Regions from separate parts of the Allobosea vestrisii genome, predicted to be linked through region 4. Evidence: predicted binding sites of a transcription regulator. Region 4 holds the regulator's gene; each other region holds the start of a gene.
The links. The regulator PhoB, encoded in region 4, activates phosphate uptake and scavenging genes when phosphate is short. The targets are predictions, from matches to a motif close to TGTCATNNANCTGTCAT.
Positions count from the first base shown of each region.

Region 1 (4,209 bases), 1.2 Mb from region 4:
CGCGCTCGCCAAGGAGATCGGCGCGATCGAGGAGCGCTCCGACCAGCTTTACGATCGCGGCCTGAAGGAGCTGTTCAAGGCGCATCGCGGTACTGACGCGATGGGCTTCATCGTCGGCGCCGAGGTCTATGATCACCTGGAAAAGGTGGTCGACCGCTTCGAGGACGTCGCCAAGCGCGTCAGCCGCATCGTCCTCGAACACCTCTGAGAGGCGCCCCGCGCCGTGGATTTCGCCAGTTTCGCTCCCGTCCTCATCTTCCTGATCGCCGTCGCGCTGCTGTTCGACTTCCTGAACGGCCTGCACGATGCCGCCAACTCGATCGCGACTATCGTCTCGACCCGGGTGCTGGCGCCGCAATGGGCGGTGTTCTGGGCCGCCTTCTTCAACTTCATCGCCTTTCTGTTTTTCGGCCTCCACGTCGCCCAGACGGTCGGCTCCGGCATCATCCAGGCGGCGATCGTCGACGACCGCGTGATCTTCGGCGCGCTCACCGGCGCGATTGTCTGGAACGTCGTGACCTGGATTGCCGGCATCCCGTCGAGCTCGTCGCATGCCTTGATCGGCGGGCTGGTCGGGGCCGGCCTGTCAAAAGTCGGCCTCTCCTCGATCGTCTGGTGGGGGCTCGGCAAGACCTTCATCGCGATCTTCATGTCGCCGGCGATCGGCTTCGCGCTGGCGCTGCTGCTGGTGCTGATCGTCTCCTGGACCTTCCTGCGGGTCGCGCCGATCAAGGTCGATTCGACCTTCCGCCTCCTGCAATTCGTCTCGGCCTCGCTCTATTCGCTGGGGCACGGCGCCAATGACGCGCAGAAGACGATGGGCATCATCGCCGTGCTGCTGTTCTCGCACGGGATGATGGGCGAGACCTTCTCGGTGCCGTTCTGGGTGGTGATCTCCTGCCAGGCGGCGATGGCGCTCGGCACGCTCTGCGGCGGCTGGCGCATCGTCCACACCATGGGCTCGAAGATCACCCGGCTCTCGCCGCAGCAGGGTTTCTGCGCCGAGACCGGTGGCGCGATCACCCTGTTCATGGCGACCTATCTCGGTGTCCCCGTTTCGACCACGCACACCATCACCGGCGCGATCATCGGCGTCGGCGCGGCAAGGCGGGTCACGGCGGTGCGCTGGGGCGTCGCCCGCGGCATCGTCTTCGCCTGGATCGTCACCATGCCGGCAGCGGGCCTGATCTCGGCGCTGGCCTATTTCGTCTCCGGCCTGTTCCTGACCGGGCGCTGAGCAGCTTCTCCGTCAGCCGAGCAGCGGCAGTGCATAGGTCGGAGTCCGGCCGGCGCGGGCGAAGAGCGCGAGGCAGCTCGCCCTGCCCATCGCTGCGCCATCCCAGCCGATATCGCCGCGATGGATGCCGCCACCGATGAAGACGCTGTCGAGGCCCGCCGCCTGCGCACCAGCGATGTCATGCTCCAGCGAATCGCCGATCGCGACGACACGGCTCCGGTCGAGCCCGAGCCGGGCAAGGCAGGTGCGATAGATCCGCGGCTCGGGCTTGCCATGATAGCGCACCGCGCCGCCCAGTTGCTCATAGGCCCGCGCGACGAGGCCAGGTGCCTCCTGCAGGCCGCCGGTGGGGCTGGCGCGATGCAGGTCCGGATTGGCGCAGATCATCGGCAGGCGCTGCCGGCTACCCGCTTCGAGCAGCTCCATCCAGCCGGCGACCGACTGCCGGGGCGGGTCCATGGTCATCAGGAGGATGAAATCGGCGGTCTCGACCTCATCGACAAGCTCGAGCCCGAGCCCGTCCGCCAGATGCGCTTCGCCTTCTCGCGCCAGCAGCAGGCAGCGGCGCCCAAGCGCTTGGTAAAGCGGCTCGTCGCGCGTCGCCAGAGCCTCGCGGGCATCGTCGCCGGCCGAGACGACCTCGTCATAAAGCTCGCGCGCAAAGCCCAGCTTCGCCAGCTGCACGGCGTTCTCGCTGCCGAGGCGGCCGGAATTCGACAGGATGATCAAGCGCTTGCCGGCACGGCGCAGTGCTTCGAGCGCGGCCACGGCGCCGGGATAAGGCCGGACGCCGTCATGCAGCACGCCCCACTGGTCGAGCAGGAAGCCGTCATAGCGCGGCACCAGCGCGGCCAGGTTGTCCGGAAAGGTTGTAGAAAGAAGCTGTCGCATCATCAGGGTTGGGGCCACGCCGGCTGTTGCCGTGGACAAGGCCACTTTAGTCGTAAGGCTAGGGCTCTCGCTCGGCTGGAATATGACAGTTTTGTGTCACATACTATAGCCAGCTTATAATGAAGAACGACCGGGAGATACGCTACCAATGACCAAGATACTGACTTGCCTGTCCGCCACGACCTCGCTGCTCCTTGGCCTCGGGCTCGCCGGCGCGGCGCAGGCACAGGACGCCTGCCCCAATCGCGGCCAGCTCGATACGATGTATTGCGACGCCAACAAGGACCTCGTCGCCGACGTGCCGACCGACGCCTCGAAGCAGAAGGACCCGTCGGCGCTGGTCTGGGCCTATACGCCGGTTGAAGACCCCGCCGTCTACGCCAACATTTTCAAGCCGCTGACCGACCATCTCGCCACCTGCACCGGCAAGCGCATCGTCTATTATCCCGTGCAGTCGAACTCGGCCGAGATCGAGGCGATGCGCTCCGGCCGCCTGCATTTCGCCGGCTTCTCGACCGGCCCGACCGGCTTTGCGGTGAACCTTGCCGGCGCGATCCCCTTCGCCGCCAAGGGCTCGGCCGCCGGCGTGCGCGGCTACAATCTCGTCGCCGTGGTCAAGGCGTCGAGCCCCTATCAGAAGCTGGCCGATCTCAAGGGCAAGAAGGTCGCTCACACCTCGCCCTCGTCGAATTCCGGCAACCTCGCGCCGCGCGTGCTTTTCCCCGAGCATGGGCTCGAAGCCGACAAGGACTACAAGCCGCTGATGTCCGGCGGCCACGACAAGTCGATCCTCGGCGTCGTCTCGGGTGACTACGACATGGGCGCGGTCGCCGGAGACGTCTATGAGCGCATGGTGGTGCGCGGCACGATCAAGAAGGATGACGTGCGCGAGATCTATCGCAGCGCGATCTTCCCGACCTCGTCCTTCGCCTATGCGCACGACCTCAAGCCCGAGCTCGCCAAGAAGCTGACCGACTGCTTCTTCTCCTTCCGCTTCACCCCGGAGATGACCAAGGAGTTCAACGGCGACGACCGCTTCCTGCCGATCACCTACCAGAAGGACTGGGCGGTCGTGCGCGACGTCGCCGAGAAGTCGGGCACGCCCTACAACAAGTCGGCCTACGACACCGAGGCCAAGCGCGAGGCCGACGAACTCGCCAAGAAGAAGGCGCAGCAGCCAGCGCCGGCCAAGCCCTGACGCGAAGGCCGTAACAAGCTCATGAGCGCGATTCCCGCCGCAGAAGCGCCCGGCCATGGCCGGGCGCTCGTCATCCGCAACCTCGTCAAGGAGTACCGCAAGGGGCAGCCGGTCCTGCGCGACATCTCGCTGAGTGTCACCGAACCCGGCATCGTCGCGATCATCGGCCCATCCGGCACCGGCAAGTCGACGCTGATCCGCTGCATCAACCGGCTGGTCGACCCGACCTCAGGCTCGATCATGCTGGGTGGGACCGATCTGGCGAAGCTGCAGGGCGAGGCGCTCAGGGCCGCACGCAGGCGGCTCGGCATGGTCTTCCAGGAGTACAACCTGGTCGAGCGGCTGACGGTGATCGAGAACGTGCTCTGCGGCCGGCTCGGCTATGTCCCGGTCTGGCGTGCCTGGACGCGGCGCTTCCCCGAGGAAGACATCGCCCGCGCCTTCGCCCTGCTCGAATCGGTCGGCCTCGCCGATTTCGCCACCCGCCGCGCCGACCAGCTCTCCGGCGGCCAGCGCCAGCGCGTCGGCATCGCTCGTGCGGTCATGCAGGAGCCCGACCTGATCCTTGCCGACGAGCCGACCTCTTCGCTCGACCCCAAGACCTCGGTCGAGATCATGGAGCTGCTCGCCAAGGTCGGCCGCGAACGCGACATCCCGGTGCTGGTCAACATCCACAATGTGGCGCTGGCCCGCCGCTATGCGCTGCGGATGATCGGCATGTCGAAGGGCGTCGTCGTCTATGACGGCCCGCCGGCCGGACTTCAGGAAAGCCATCTCGCCGAGATCTATGGCGGCGAAGGCTGGATGGAATGAGCGCTCTTCCCGTCAGCGCCGGCAGCAGCCTGCGCGCCCGTGCCTTTCCGGCGAATTGGCCGCTGCGCAT
Region 1 is NZ_CP126307.1:2,166,104-2,170,312, forward strand. Features, by position in the region: gene QO058_RS10800 (DUF47 domain-containing protein) at 1-208, shown strand, start outside; gene QO058_RS10805 (inorganic phosphate transporter) at 224-1,237, shown strand; gene QO058_RS10810 (TIGR01459 family HAD-type hydrolase) at 1,250-2,131, opposite strand; gene phnD (phosphate/phosphite/phosphonate ABC transporter substrate-binding protein) at 2,277-3,326, shown strand; gene phnC (phosphonate ABC transporter ATP-binding protein) at 3,348-4,139, shown strand; gene phnE (phosphonate ABC transporter, permease protein PhnE) at 4,136-4,209, shown strand, end outside.
Region 1: the regulator PhoB is predicted to act here: its motif matches at 2,211-2,227, upstream of phnD (phosphate/phosphite/phosphonate ABC transporter substrate-binding protein).

Region 2 (4,209 bases), 880 kb from region 4:
GCGGCTCGTCCCAGCCCGCGCCGCGGACCTCGCACCAGCAAGGCTCGCGCGGGAAACTGATCCCGACGTCAGGGGTGAATGGACTCGTCTCGATCCGAACGTACTGGAACCTGCATGAAGCTCGTCATCTTCGGCCTCGGCTATTCGGCCGGGTTCTTCGCGCGCGCCGTTCTGGCGAAGGGCTGGGAGGTCACCGGCACGGTCCGTTCGGCCGAGAAGGCCGGCGAGCTCAGCAAGCAGGGCCTGCATACACTGGTCTTTGGCGGCTTCGCCGTCTCGACGCCGCTCGCCAGGATTGTCGCCGAGGCGGATGCGGTGCTGGTCTCGGCCCAGCCCGACGGAGCCGGTGATCCAGTGCTCGGCGCTCTCGCCGACAAGCTCGCAACGGCCGAGAAGCTGCGCTGGATCGGCTATCTCTCGACCATCGGCGTCTATGGCGACCATGGCGGCGCCTGGATCGACGAGAGCGCGGAATGCCGGCCGACCAGCCGGCGCTCGCGGCAGCGGCTGGACATCGAGCAGGAGTGGCTCGCCTTCGGCGAGCGCTGCGGCAAGGCGGTACAGATCTTCCGCCTGTCGGGAATCTATGGCCCTGGCCGCAATGCGATCACCAAACTGCAGGCCGGTTCCGCCAACCGACTGATCAAACCCGGCCAGGTCTTCAACCGCATCCATGTCGACGATATCGCCGGCGTGCTGATAGCTTCGCTCGAGAAGCCGCGCCCCGGCGCCATCTACAATGTCACCGACGACGAGCCGGCGCCGCCGCAGGATGTCATCAGCTTCGCGGCCGAGGTCGCGGGGCTGGAGCCGCCGCCGGAAACGCCGTTCGATCCTGCAAAGCTCTCGCCTATGGCGGCGAGCTTCTACGGCGAAAACAAGCGGGTCTCGAACGCACTGGTGAAGCGCGAACTCGGCTATGTTTTCCATTACCCGGATTATCGGCAGGCGCTGCGCGACCTCGCAGCGATGGGCGCGTGACCGCGAATCAGGCGGCGTAACGCCCGGCCTCGCCGTCGAGATATTCGATATAGCGCCGGTCGATCGCGGTGACCGGCAGGATGACCAGCACGTCGGTCGTGCCGAACTGCTTGTCGATCACCGCGCCGGAGCCGAAGCGGGCACCAACGCGCAGATAGCCCTTCACCAGCGGCGGCAGGCATTTCAGCGCGAGCTTGGCATCGATCATGCCGGCTGGCAGGCGATCCATCGCGACCTGGCGCTCAGGCCGAGCCGCCACCTGCCATTCGCCTTGCGCGGTGGCGTGGTGGTGGATGAAGCTCAGCGGTAGCGCCAGCATGTCAGGGTCAACGCCGTCAAAGCTGGCGCAGCCGAACATCGCGTCGATGCGGTGATGCCGGCAATAGGCCCAGATGCCGTGCCAGAGCAGCTCCACCGTCTTCTTGGTGCGATAGGGCTTCAGCACGCAAGAGCGGCCGAGCTCAAGGAAACGCGACTCGGGATGCCGGGCCATGAGCGGCGCGATGTCGAATTCACCTTGGGTATAGAAGCCGCCGAGCTTGGCGGCCGAGCCTTCGCGCATCAGCCGATAGGTGCCGACGACCTTGGGCTTGATGCCGCCGAAACGGCCGCGTGCGGCGTGGTCGATGACGAGAAGATGGTCGCAGACCGCATCGAATCGGTCGGCATCGCGCCGGAACATGCGCGAGACCACGTCGGGCTTGGCCGACATCTCCTGGTAGAAGACACGGTAGCGCAGGCGCTGGGCTCGCCAGATCTCGCGCGGGCCGCGGGCCAGCCTGACTTCGAGCGAGCCGGAACGGCCGAGCGTGCCGGATAGCGCGTCGGGACCAGGGAAACCGAAGCCACCGAGTTGCTTTCCGGCCGCAAACAGATTGGACGGCGAGAAGCGCTGCAACAAGGCCTGGCCGGCCGGTTTCTGCTTTGCCGGCTGACGAAGACCCGGAAAAACGTCGCGCTCCATAGACGGTCTGTCCCTCTGCGATCTCGGGTCGGCACATGACATCCCTGCGCCGACCGTCTTACGAGATCGCGACAAAACTACGTCAGAGCGATGACGAAGCCAACCGCCGGAGCACGCGCCGATCAGGCTCCGGGACCGCGATCCGGTTCAGGCGGAGAGCAACTGCGCCGTTCGCAAGCCTGAAATACGGTCGATCCAGCCGCGCAGCTGCTCGCGCGACAGTGGTTTAGCCAGGCAATCGTCCATTCCCGCGGCGAGCGCCTGCCGACGATCCTCCTCCGCCGTATCGGCGGTCACGGCGAGGATTGGCAGCCGCCCGGTGCCGAGCATCGCCTCAATGGTGCGAATCCGGCGCGCGACGGAAAGCCCGTCCTGAACCGGCATGCGAATGTCGAGCAGGACGAGATCGAAGCCCTGCCCTGCTCCACCGAGGGTGGCCTCGACGAGGCGAGTGGCCTCACCGCCATCGCGCGCCCACACCGCCGTGCAGCCGAGCCTCTCCAGGGTGCGGGTCAACAGCAGCGCATTGATTTCATTGTCCTCGGCGACGAGAACCCGCAGGCCGGCACCAGGCGGCTGTATCGAAGGATCGGCAGCAGGCGCCACATCGCCCCCGCTCTGCGAGCGCTCAACCGGATCGAGCCGCACCTGCAGCGAGCGAGCCCGGACCGGCTTGACGAGAAAGCCGGTGAAGCCGGCGGCGTAGGGCGAGCCGAAGCTGCGGCGCTCGGCCGGCGCCAGCATGATCACGATATCGGCGACGCCGGCCCGGCGCGCTGCGGCCGCCAGTGCCTGGACCTCGCCACCCGGCAGATTGCTGTCGACCAACACCGCGGATAGAGCAGAATCACTGGCGAGCTCCGCCAGCGCCAGCGCGTGATCGCCAGCCCGCCGGACATGTGCTCCCGTCCGTTCGAGACAGGCCGCAATATGGGTGGCGCTAAACGGCGCCGACGAAGCGATCAGGATGCGCCTACCCCGCCAGTCCGGCGATTCGGGTGTTACGCCTACGGCAGCGCCGGTTCGCAACGGCAGGGCCAGCCGGAACAGCGCACCACCGCTCTTGCGGTTGCTTGCCTCGATATCCCCACCCATGGCACGGGCGACCCGGCGCGCGATGGCGAGGCCAAGGCCGGTGCCGGCATGCTCGCGATGCCCGGTCATTCCGCCCTGCTCGAACTCCTCGAAGATCGTCATCAGGCGCTCCGCCGGGATGCCCTGACCGGTATCGGCGATGGTCATCACGATCTCGCCGCCAGCGATCTCGGCCTCGATCCCCACCCCGCCCTCCTGGGTGAACTTCACGCCATTGCCGACGAGGTTGAGCAGGATCTGGCGCAGGCGTTCGGCGTCGCCGAGGAGCCGCCGCGGGAGGTCCGGCGCGAGCAGGGTGGAGATCTCGATACCCTTGGCCTGGGCGCGAGGCGCCATCAGCTCGGTGACGTCCTCGATCAGCGTAGCGGGATCGAACGGCGCATCGGCGAGCTCGAGCTTGCCGGCCTCGACCTTGGCGAAATCGAGGATGTCGTCGACAAGGCCGAGCAGGGCTTCACCCGATGTCCGCAGCGCCTTGACATAGGTACTCTGCTCCGGATCGAGCCTGGTGTCGCCGAGCAGGTCGGCCATGCCGAGAATGCCATTGAGCGGCGTCCGGAATTCATGACTGACCGTCGCCAGGAAGCGCGACTTGGCAGCGCTCGCCTCCTCCGCCTTGCTGCGCGCCTCCTCCAGGGCTGTTTCGGCAGCAATGCGCCCGCTGATCTCGCGACCGACGCGTTGCAGTACGGTCTGGCCCGCGGCGACCGGAACGATCGTCTCGACCCAGGCCAGCCAACGCTCGCCGCCGTCCGTCTCGATGCATTCGTCGAAAACCCGGGCCCCGCCCGGCAGCACCTGCACGGGACGAGCGCTGCGTACGCGCGGCTGCTCGCTGCTGCCGACGGCCTCGGCCTCGGTCATGCCGATGAGCGCCGCATAGGCGGCATTGGCGTAAATGATCCGGCCTTCGCTGCGGCGCACGATCAGGTCGCCTTGCGCCTCGATCAGGCTGCGATAGCGCTCCTCGCTGTCGGCCAGCTCCCAGAGCCGGTCACTCAGCTTCTCGACGTCACGCGTCAGCGCCTTCGCCTGCCGCGTGACCTGCTGGCGCTCCCGCAGCAGCCGGATCGCGATGAAGGCGCAGGCCACGGCAGCGGCGAAGGCGGCGCCGGCCAGCAAGGCGAGTGGGGACAGCGGCTCGATCATGCCATCCGATCTAGCATCCA
Region 2 is NZ_CP126307.1:4,277,123-4,281,331, reverse strand. Features, by position in the region: gene queG (tRNA epoxyqueuosine(34) reductase QueG) at 1-118, shown strand, start outside; gene QO058_RS21075 (SDR family oxidoreductase) at 115-981, shown strand; gene olsB (l-ornithine N(alpha)-acyltransferase) at 989-1,945, opposite strand; gene QO058_RS21065 (response regulator) at 2,093-4,189, opposite strand.
Region 2: the regulator PhoB is predicted to act here: its motif matches at 2,025-2,041, upstream of olsB (l-ornithine N(alpha)-acyltransferase).

Region 3 (4,209 bases), 160 kb from region 4:
GCATTTCCGCCGCTTCAAGGAGCCGGTGAAGGCGCTCTCCGGCGGCCAGCGCCAGTCGGTCGCGATCGCCCGCGCGATTTACTTCAACGCCCGCGTGCTGATCATGGACGAGCCGACGGCGGCGCTCGGCCCGGCCGAGACGAAGCAGGTCGCCGACCTCATCCTCGAGCTGAAGAAGCAGGGCATCGGCATCTTCCTGATCAGCCACGATTTGCATGATGTCTTCGACCTCGCCGATCGTCTCAGCGTGATGAAGAACGGCAAGGTGGTCGGCACTGCCCATGTCCGCGACGTCACGCAGGACGAGGTGCTCGGCATGATCATCTCGGGCAAATGCCCACCCGGCGCGGTGGCCGGGCCGGGGGCGCTGCGGAGTTAGGATTGCGTGGCCGGGCCCGCTGGTCGAGCGGACCCGGCCGGTCGTTCAGGCCGTGGCATGCGGCTCGTGCCGGTAGTCCCAGACCGCCCAGGCCGAGACGGCCGCCGTCAGCAGGCCGATGATCAGATGCGTCCGGAAAGCGCCGACATTGCCGGTGAAGCCGAGGATCCAGGGCGCGGCGATCAGCCAGAGGCCGAGCGCCAGGTTCACCCATTCCTCCCATTCGGCGAAAGCGGCGAGCGCCGCGATCGCGATCACGGCGAGAACGGCACCGACCAGCCAGGCATTGCGGGTCGGCATGGTGTCGGCCAGGAAACCCATCATCCAGGGCGAGATGAAGAGGAGCGCGCCGAGGATCAGGTTGAGCCAGTCCTGCGGTCGCTTTCCATTCATATTCGCGGTCAACATGATCACCTCCATCGGTGAAGATCATCCAACCACGGCGCCTCACGCACGAGGCGCTTGGTTGAATTCATTATACACCTGTAGCAGAGCCGGCTCAAGGACTGGCCGATAAACGAACATGGCCGGCGCGATCCGGCCATGAGATGCCTGACAACTTGACGCGGTCGGTATTCGACTTCGTCGTGACTTCAACGAGCCGGGCGGCTCACTTGGCCGCGAGCAGTTCCTTGACCTGCAGCAGCACCAGCTCGTTGTCATCCGCCTTCTTCGGGTCGCGCGACGACGAGAACGGCAGATTGTTGTCGTTGCCGACGACGATGATGCCGTTGGCGAGATCGACCACGTCGACGTTCTCGATGGTGAAGAACGGGAAGGGCAGCACGCCGTCGATGGAGCCCTGCTTGGCCTTCTTGTCGGGATCGGCGATCTTCATCAGGTCGATATAGCCGACCTTGCGCACGCTCTTGCCGACATTGGCGTCGGTCATCTCGATCTTGACGATGCGCTTGAACTTGGCGAGGTCGTGGAAGCAGTCCGGGCCCTTCTGACTGGGCGCGCAGGCGCGGTCGGCGGTGCCTTCGCCATTATCACGCTCGATGATCAGCGCGGTCGTGGCGTCGATCATGTTGAAGTCGCCGATGGCGAGGCCTTTCTGCTCGAGCGGGAAGAACCAGGAGCGGCCGGTCCACTTCTCGGCCTGCACATCGAATTCGAGGATGCGCAGCACTTCCTTGCCATCGACTTCTTCATTGCCCTTGGTCTCGGCGTTCCAGAGCGGTCCTTCCAGCAGCGGATAGAGGAAGCGGCCGTCCGGCGACTGCGCCATGCCCTCATAGCCTTTCGAGCGGCGGACATTGAACTCGACCGGGAGATTTGGCGCGCCGGGCGTGGTCACGGCGTAGTGGTCGGGCGAGCGGGTCGGCTTGCCGTCGACCGTCGTCTCGAACACGGCCTCGACCTTGCCGGTGGCGTCGACGCGGATCAGGTAGGGGCCGAACTCGTCGCCGATCCAGTATTTGCCACCGATCGGCTGGATCGACTCGGGATCGAAATCGGCGCCGGTCAGATAGCGCTTCTCGGTGCCTTCATTGGCGATGCGGAACGGCACCTTCTTGTCGGGATCGTGCAGGAAGGTGGTCGCGGTGCGCTCGATCTTGCCGCCGGCGAAATCGGCCTTGAGCTTGTGGAAGAACAGCATCGCGTCCGGCGAATTCGCCTTGGCGCCGAAGCCGTTGTCCGTCAGCACCAGGAACTCGCCATTCCCCAGCGAGCGGATGCCGGAGAAGCCCTGCACCGGCTGGCCGGCGAAGGGGGTGGAGAGACCGGTCGGGCGGCCGCCCGAAGTGCCCATCACCGTGCCGACCTGCTCGACGCGCTTGCCGGGGGTGATGAACTTGCCGGAGACCTTGAGATCGGCCGGCGCATCGGCAGGGGCCGGGATGATGGTATTGGCCGGCAGCAGCGCATGGCCGACCAGCTTGGCCGGGAACTCTTTTGGCGCATCCTGCGCGCCGGCGAGCAGGGTGGACGACAGAAGAAGAGCGGCGGCGAGGCGCAGACGCATGGGACACTCCGGTTCAGGGAAAAGCGGGACGGCCCCGCTTCGCGTCCGGAGTTTGCAGCCGCGCGACAACGCAGTGACGCTTGCGTGACGGCGAACCAAATCGCGTGCGAGCTCGTCAGCCGGTCGCGAGGAAGCGACGCACGAAGCTCGCCCCGCCATCCCCGGTCCAGACCTCGCCGACACGGGCGAGCGATACCAGAATCGCGCGCACCGCCGGCCTGACCCTGAGACCCTGACGGAAGCGCAGCGCGATCGCATCGGCGTCGAGCGGCGCGTGCGAGACTGCCAGGATCGCGAGCACCGCTGCCACCCGCTCGACCGGTTGTATCGGGAAGATCGGCGTGCCGCCGCCCGGAACCGGCAGCGACAGCAGCTCGGCCGCCTCGATCTGCTCGCTGACCGCGGCCTCCCGCCCGAAGCGCGGCCGTTGATAGTCCGGCCGCAGCCAGCGTCGTGCCCCACGCTCTTCCTCGCGGGCCCGGTCGCGATTGAGCGCCACCAGCAGCGCCAGGATCGTTTCGTCGTCCGCATTGGCCGGGAGCCCGTAGGCGGTAGCGACCGCCGTGTCGATCGCCTCATGATGCTCGTTCAGGATCAGCACCAGGCCGCGATCGCGGATATCGCCCTCGGCGGAGGAGAGCGGCCTGCCGGCGAGGATCGCCTCGCGGACATTGTAGAGCTTGGTCAGCGTCAGGTCCGGATGTCGCTCCAGCACCTCCTTGCGCAGCACGTCGAGCGCTTCGGCCGGTTCGCGGATCGCCTGCTTCTGCATCTCCGCAATCTCAGGGAAGGGGAAGGGATCGAAACAGCGCGATTTGGAATAGCGCGGGTCGTTGCCGATGCCGAGCCAGCCGCCGGCCTGCAACGCCCAGACACAATGGACGCGCGACGACAGCACGCCGAGATGGAAGGCGTCCGACAGCGCGACGGCGACAAGCATGTTGTCCGGCAGGATGCTGGCGTCGAGAAACTGGAAGACGCGGTGCTTGGTTGTCTCGACGGTCGCGATGTAGCGCTGGAGGCCCGCGAGGGCCGGGCGCAGTTCCTTGCGCGGTTCGCCGAACAGCCACCACAGCTCGCGATAGCTCGCCCGGTTGTTGACGTCGCGCCCGACGACCTGTCCACTCGCGTCCTTCTCTTCCTTCACCCGCAGCTTGACGTGTTGGTAGACCTCCGGGAAGCGCTCGCGCACCTGGGCGGCGGTCAGTCCGAACAGATCGATCGCCATGACGTTGCGTGAGCGCGCGGTAAGGTCGCGGCCATTGCGATAGCAGCGGAGATGATCAGCGAGCCCCGGTCGTGTGCCGAGCCCGAGTGTCTCTGCCTCGGCGGGCGTGACGATGAAGCCGGCACCGTGCAGCTTCACGCCCGGCGAGCACAGGCCCTCGTTCGCGAGCAGGCCCGTGGTCTGGGTGATGTCGACGCCGATGCTGAGGTCGGAATTGATCACCCCCTGCCGCTCGCGCACCTCCACCCGCGGCTGGTCGGTGTCGAGCCCGGATTCCGCGATAACCTCGAGCAGGCGTCCCCCTGCCGGCCGGATGCCGCGACCGTCATCGCGATCCGTACTGCCGCCGTATCCTTGCCGGCCTTGGTCCAGGGGTGGTCGGCGATGGCGAGCAGCAGCGAGATCGGCTTCTTCGCATTCAGGTGCCGCTCGACGACGCGGCGCTGGAACAGCTGGGTGATCGAGTTGGTGGTGACGAAGCCAAAGCGCCGGAGTTTCGTTCCCGGCAGGGTGAGCAGTTCGGCGGCCCGGTCCCACCAGTACATGACGAGGTCGGCGCTCTCGTTCATCTGCGGATAGGCGGCGCGCAACGCCCCGACATAGCTCTCGCCCAGTCGCCCGCGCAGGTCCTTG
Region 3 is NZ_CP126307.1:3,560,294-3,564,502, forward strand. Features, by position in the region: partial or broken gene QO058_RS17630 (ATP-binding cassette domain-containing protein) at 1-379, shown strand, start outside; gene QO058_RS17635 (SPW repeat protein) at 425-787, opposite strand; gene QO058_RS17640 (esterase-like activity of phytase family protein) at 990-2,348, opposite strand; gene QO058_RS31145 (type IIL restriction-modification enzyme MmeI) at 2,464-3,798, opposite strand; gene QO058_RS31150 (DNA methyltransferase) at 3,795-4,209, opposite strand, start outside.
Region 3: the regulator PhoB is predicted to act here: its motif matches at 2,422-2,438, upstream of QO058_RS17640 (esterase-like activity of phytase family protein).

Region 4 (4,209 bases):
GACCTTCGCCGCGGATCTCCTCGATCACGTCCGGGTGGTGATCCTTGAGTTGGGCCAGCGATTGGCGCAGGCGCAGCGCCGTCTTCTGGACCTGCTCGAGGAAGCCCGGCGCCAGGATGACGTCGAGCACGGCATTGCCGACCGCCATGGCGAGCGGATTGCCACCGAAAGTGGTGCCGTGCGTGCCAAGCGTCATGCCGGAGGCCGCCTCTTCAGTCGCGAGGCAGGCACCCATCGGGAAGCCACCGCCGATGCCCTTGGCGATCGACATGATGTCGGGGGCGACACCGTAATGCTCATAGGCGAAGAACTTGCCGGTGCGGCCGACACCGGTCTGGATCTCGTCGAAGATCAGCATCAGACCGTGCTCGTCGCAGAGCTCGCGCAGCTGCTTGAGGACACGCATCGGCACCGAGCGCAGGCCGCCCTCGCCCTGGATCGGCTCGATCATAAGCGCAGCCGTCTCGGGCCCGATCGCCGCCTTCAGCGCGGTCTCGTCGTCGAAGGGCACCTGGTCGAAGCCGTCGACCTTCGGACCAAAGCCGTCGATGTATTTCTGCTGGCCGCCGGCGGCGATGGTCGCAAGCGTGCGACCATGGAAGGCGCCCTCGAAGGTGACGATCCGATAGCGCTCGGGATGGCCTTTCGCGGCGTGGTACTTGCGCGCCATCTTGATCGCGCACTCGTTCGCCTCGGCGCCCGAATTGGTGAAGAAGACGCGTTCGGCGAAGGTCGCCTCGCAGAGCCGGCGCGCCAACTTCTCGCCCTCGGGCATCGTGTAGAGGTTCGAGGTGTGCCAGATGCGCTGCGCCTGCTGGGTCAACGCCTCGACCAGATGCGGATGGGCGTGGCCGAGCGAATTGACGGCGATGCCGGCGCCGAAATCGAGATAACGCTGGCCATCGGCGGTGATCGCCCAAGCACCTTCACCACGCTCGAGAGCGATCGGGGCGCGGGCATAGGTCGGCAGGAGAACAGAGGAAGCGGCGGAAACGGGAGTGGTGCTCATGGAGCGAAATCCTTGCGGCGAAACAGGGAGGAAGCGCGGAACCTCAAGTCGGGAACGGAGATGCGGAGCGCTCGCGGCATGATGCCGGCATGATACGACCCGCCGGCGACATTATCGTCGCTGGCCGTTCCCGCCGTCTCGTCGCGCGTCAAGCCGCATTGATGGAAAGTCCCGATCGCTCAAAAACATAAGCGCCGCCCGATAGGGGCGGCTGCGTGATGCGACTATGCAAAACCGTCCCTGCCCTGTCAATCGCAGCTGACCTCGCGGCAGGCGACCGGGCCTGAACTCAGCCCTCATCCTGAGGAGCCGCATAGCGGCGTCTCGAAGGGTGCTTCAGGAGGCTCCCGAACCGGCTGGAACATCCTTCGAGACGCAAGCTGCGCTTGCTCCTCAGGATGAGGGCTCAAGCTTCATCTGCAATTGCCCCGACCTCACGGCAGCGTTGCCGATTAGACTCACCGTCTCGCCGTCTGCAGTGATTGGCTGGGGAAAAGCCGGATTACGATTCGGCGACTCTTGTGGCCGAGTCAGGCCATATTGTATGGTCCTCTTCGTCAGATACGACATCTCGTGCGGCGTCTCCAGTATCGTCAGTCCCGGGCGTAACGGCTTCCGTTCAGCAACGGAGGCTGCCGGTATCGGATTCCGCCATGATCTTTCCCTATGCCTCGCCGGCCAGCCGGCGGGACATGACGAAGACAGGTGCAACTCCATGACCGAAGCCGGAGCCTGGACCGAGGAACGCGTCGAGCTGCTCAAGAAGCTCTGGAACGACGGCCTGAGCGCAAGCCAGATCGCGGCGGAGCTCGGCAGCGTCACGCGCAACGCCGTCATCGGCAAGGTGCATCGCCTTGGGCTGTCGGGCCGCGCCAAGAGCCCGGGCTCGGCAACGCCGCGCCCGCGCAAACCGATAGCCCGCCCGCCAAGCCATCCCGCTGGCCACCACAGCAGCGGCGGCGCCGGCCTGACCCGCGGCAATACCGCACTTGCCCCGCAGTTCGCTCCGGAGATCGAAGCCGAAGCGCAGGTCGCGCGCGAGCCGGCTCCGTCCGAGGACGTGGTCGTGCCGTTCTCCGAGCGGGTCACGATCATGGAGCTGCGCGAATATATGTGCCGCTGGCCGATGGGCGACCCGACCACGCCGGAGTTCCGCTTCTGCGGCGGACGTTCGGCGACCGGAATGCCCTATTGCGCCTACCATGCCCGCATCGCCTACCAGCCGGCCGCTGACCGCCGCCGCGACCGCAAGATCATTCGCGCCTGACGACAGCGAAGCACTCGAACAGAAAAGCCGGCCGCGAGGCCGGCTTTTTTCATGAGCGCTCGCCTCGCAGAAGCAGCGTCAGCTGCGCGCGAATGTTTCGTCAAAGGCGTAACCGGCGCCGCGCACGGTGCGCAACGGGTCCTTGGCATTGGCCGGCGTGATCGCCTTGCGCAGGCGCCCGACATGGACGTCGACGGTGCGCTCATCGATGTAGACATCGCGGCCCCAGACAGCATCGAGCAGCTGAGCCCGGGAATAGACCCGGCCCGGCGCCTGCATCAGGAATTCGAGCAGGCGGAACTCGGTCGGCCCGAGATGCAATTCGGCGCCGGCCCGGCGGACGCGCCGTGTCGTGCGGTCGAGCTCGAGATCGCCGGCGGCAAGCAGCCCGGCGACATGGCCGGGTTTGGCGCGGCGCAGCAGCGCCTGGATGCGGGCGATCAGCTCCGGCAGCGAGAACGGCTTCACGACATAATCGTCGGCGCCGGTGGCGAGGCCGCGCACGCGCTCGGTCTCCTCGCCGCGGGCGGTCAGCATGATGATCGGCACGCGCTCGGTGTCGCGCCGCGTGCGCAGGCGCCGGCAGAGCTCGATGCCGGAGAGGCCGGGCAGCATCCAGTCGAGCAGCACCAGATCCGGCGTGTGATCGCGCAGATGCAATTCGGCGTCGTCGCCGCGCGCCACGCTGTCGACCTCGAAGCCTTCGGCCTCGAGATTGTAGCGCAGGAGCAGGGTCAGCGGCTCCTCGTCCTCGACGATCAGGATGCGTGCGGGCATGTCTAGCGTCCGTTCAGGCGCGCGCCCGCTCAGCCATTGGCCGAGGCGGGCAGGTCGACGAGGATGTTGGTGGTATCGAGCTTCGGCCGGGTCTCGTCGATCGACTGACCGGTGACGAGGTAATGGATGGTCTCGGCGATGTTGGTGGTGTGATCGCCGATGCGCTCGACGTTCTTGGCGCAGAACAGGAGATGCGTGCAGAAGGTGATGTTGCGCGGGTCCTCCATCATGTAGGTCAGGAGCTCGCGGAACAGCGAGGTGTAGAGCGCGTCGATCTCGTCGTCGCGGCGCCAGACATCCATCGCCTTCTGCTCGTTGCTCGCCGCATAGGCGTCGAGCACGTCCTTGAGCTGGGCCTGGACCAGGCGGCTCATATGCTCGAGGCCGACGACGGCGCGATGCGGCGGCGAGAACTGGCCGGAGATCGCGACGGCGCGCTTGGCGATGTTCTTGGCGAGGTCGCCGACGCGCTCGATATCGGCCGCGATGCGGATCGCCGAGATCAGCTCGCGCAGGTCGTTGGCGAGCGGCTGGCGCCGGGCGATGGTCAGCACCGCCTTCTCCTCGACATCGCGCTGGAGATTGTCGAGGCGCTGGTCGGCACTGATGATCTTCTGGGCGAGCGCAGTGTCGCGGCGCACCAGCGCCACGGTCGAGTCGCCGAGCATGCGCTCGGACATGCCGCCCATCTCGGCGAGGCTGCGGCGCAGGCCCTCGAGATCGGCGTCGTAGGAGCGGACGATATGGTCGGACATCGGGGCGTATCCTGTGACGGAGGCGAGCGGACTTGCGGGTGTCAACCGAAGCGGCCGGTGACGTAGTCCTGCGTCTGCTTCTTGTGCGGGTTCATGAAGATCGTGTTGGTGGCGGCGAACTCGATGACTTCACCGAGATACATGAAGGCGGTATACTGCGAGATGCGCGCCGCCTGCTGCATGTTGTGCGTGACGATGACGATGGTGAAGTCGGTCTTGAGCTGCTCGAGCAGGTCCTCGATCTTGCCGGTCGAGATCGGGTCCAGCGCCGAGGTGGGCTCGTCGAACAGGATGACCTCGGGCTTCTGCGCGATGGTACGGGCGATGCACAGGCGCTGCTGCTGGCCGCCGGACAGGCCCATGCCGGAGCTCTTCAGCTTGTCCTTGACCTCGTCCCAGAG
Region 4 is NZ_CP126307.1:3,396,806-3,401,014, reverse strand. Features, by position in the region: gene QO058_RS16870 (aspartate aminotransferase family protein) at 1-1,009, opposite strand, end outside; gene QO058_RS16865 (GcrA family cell cycle regulator) at 1,725-2,276, shown strand; gene phoB (phosphate regulon transcriptional regulator PhoB) at 2,355-3,053, opposite strand; gene phoU (phosphate signaling complex protein PhoU) at 3,083-3,808, opposite strand; gene pstB (phosphate ABC transporter ATP-binding protein PstB) at 3,850-4,209, opposite strand, start outside.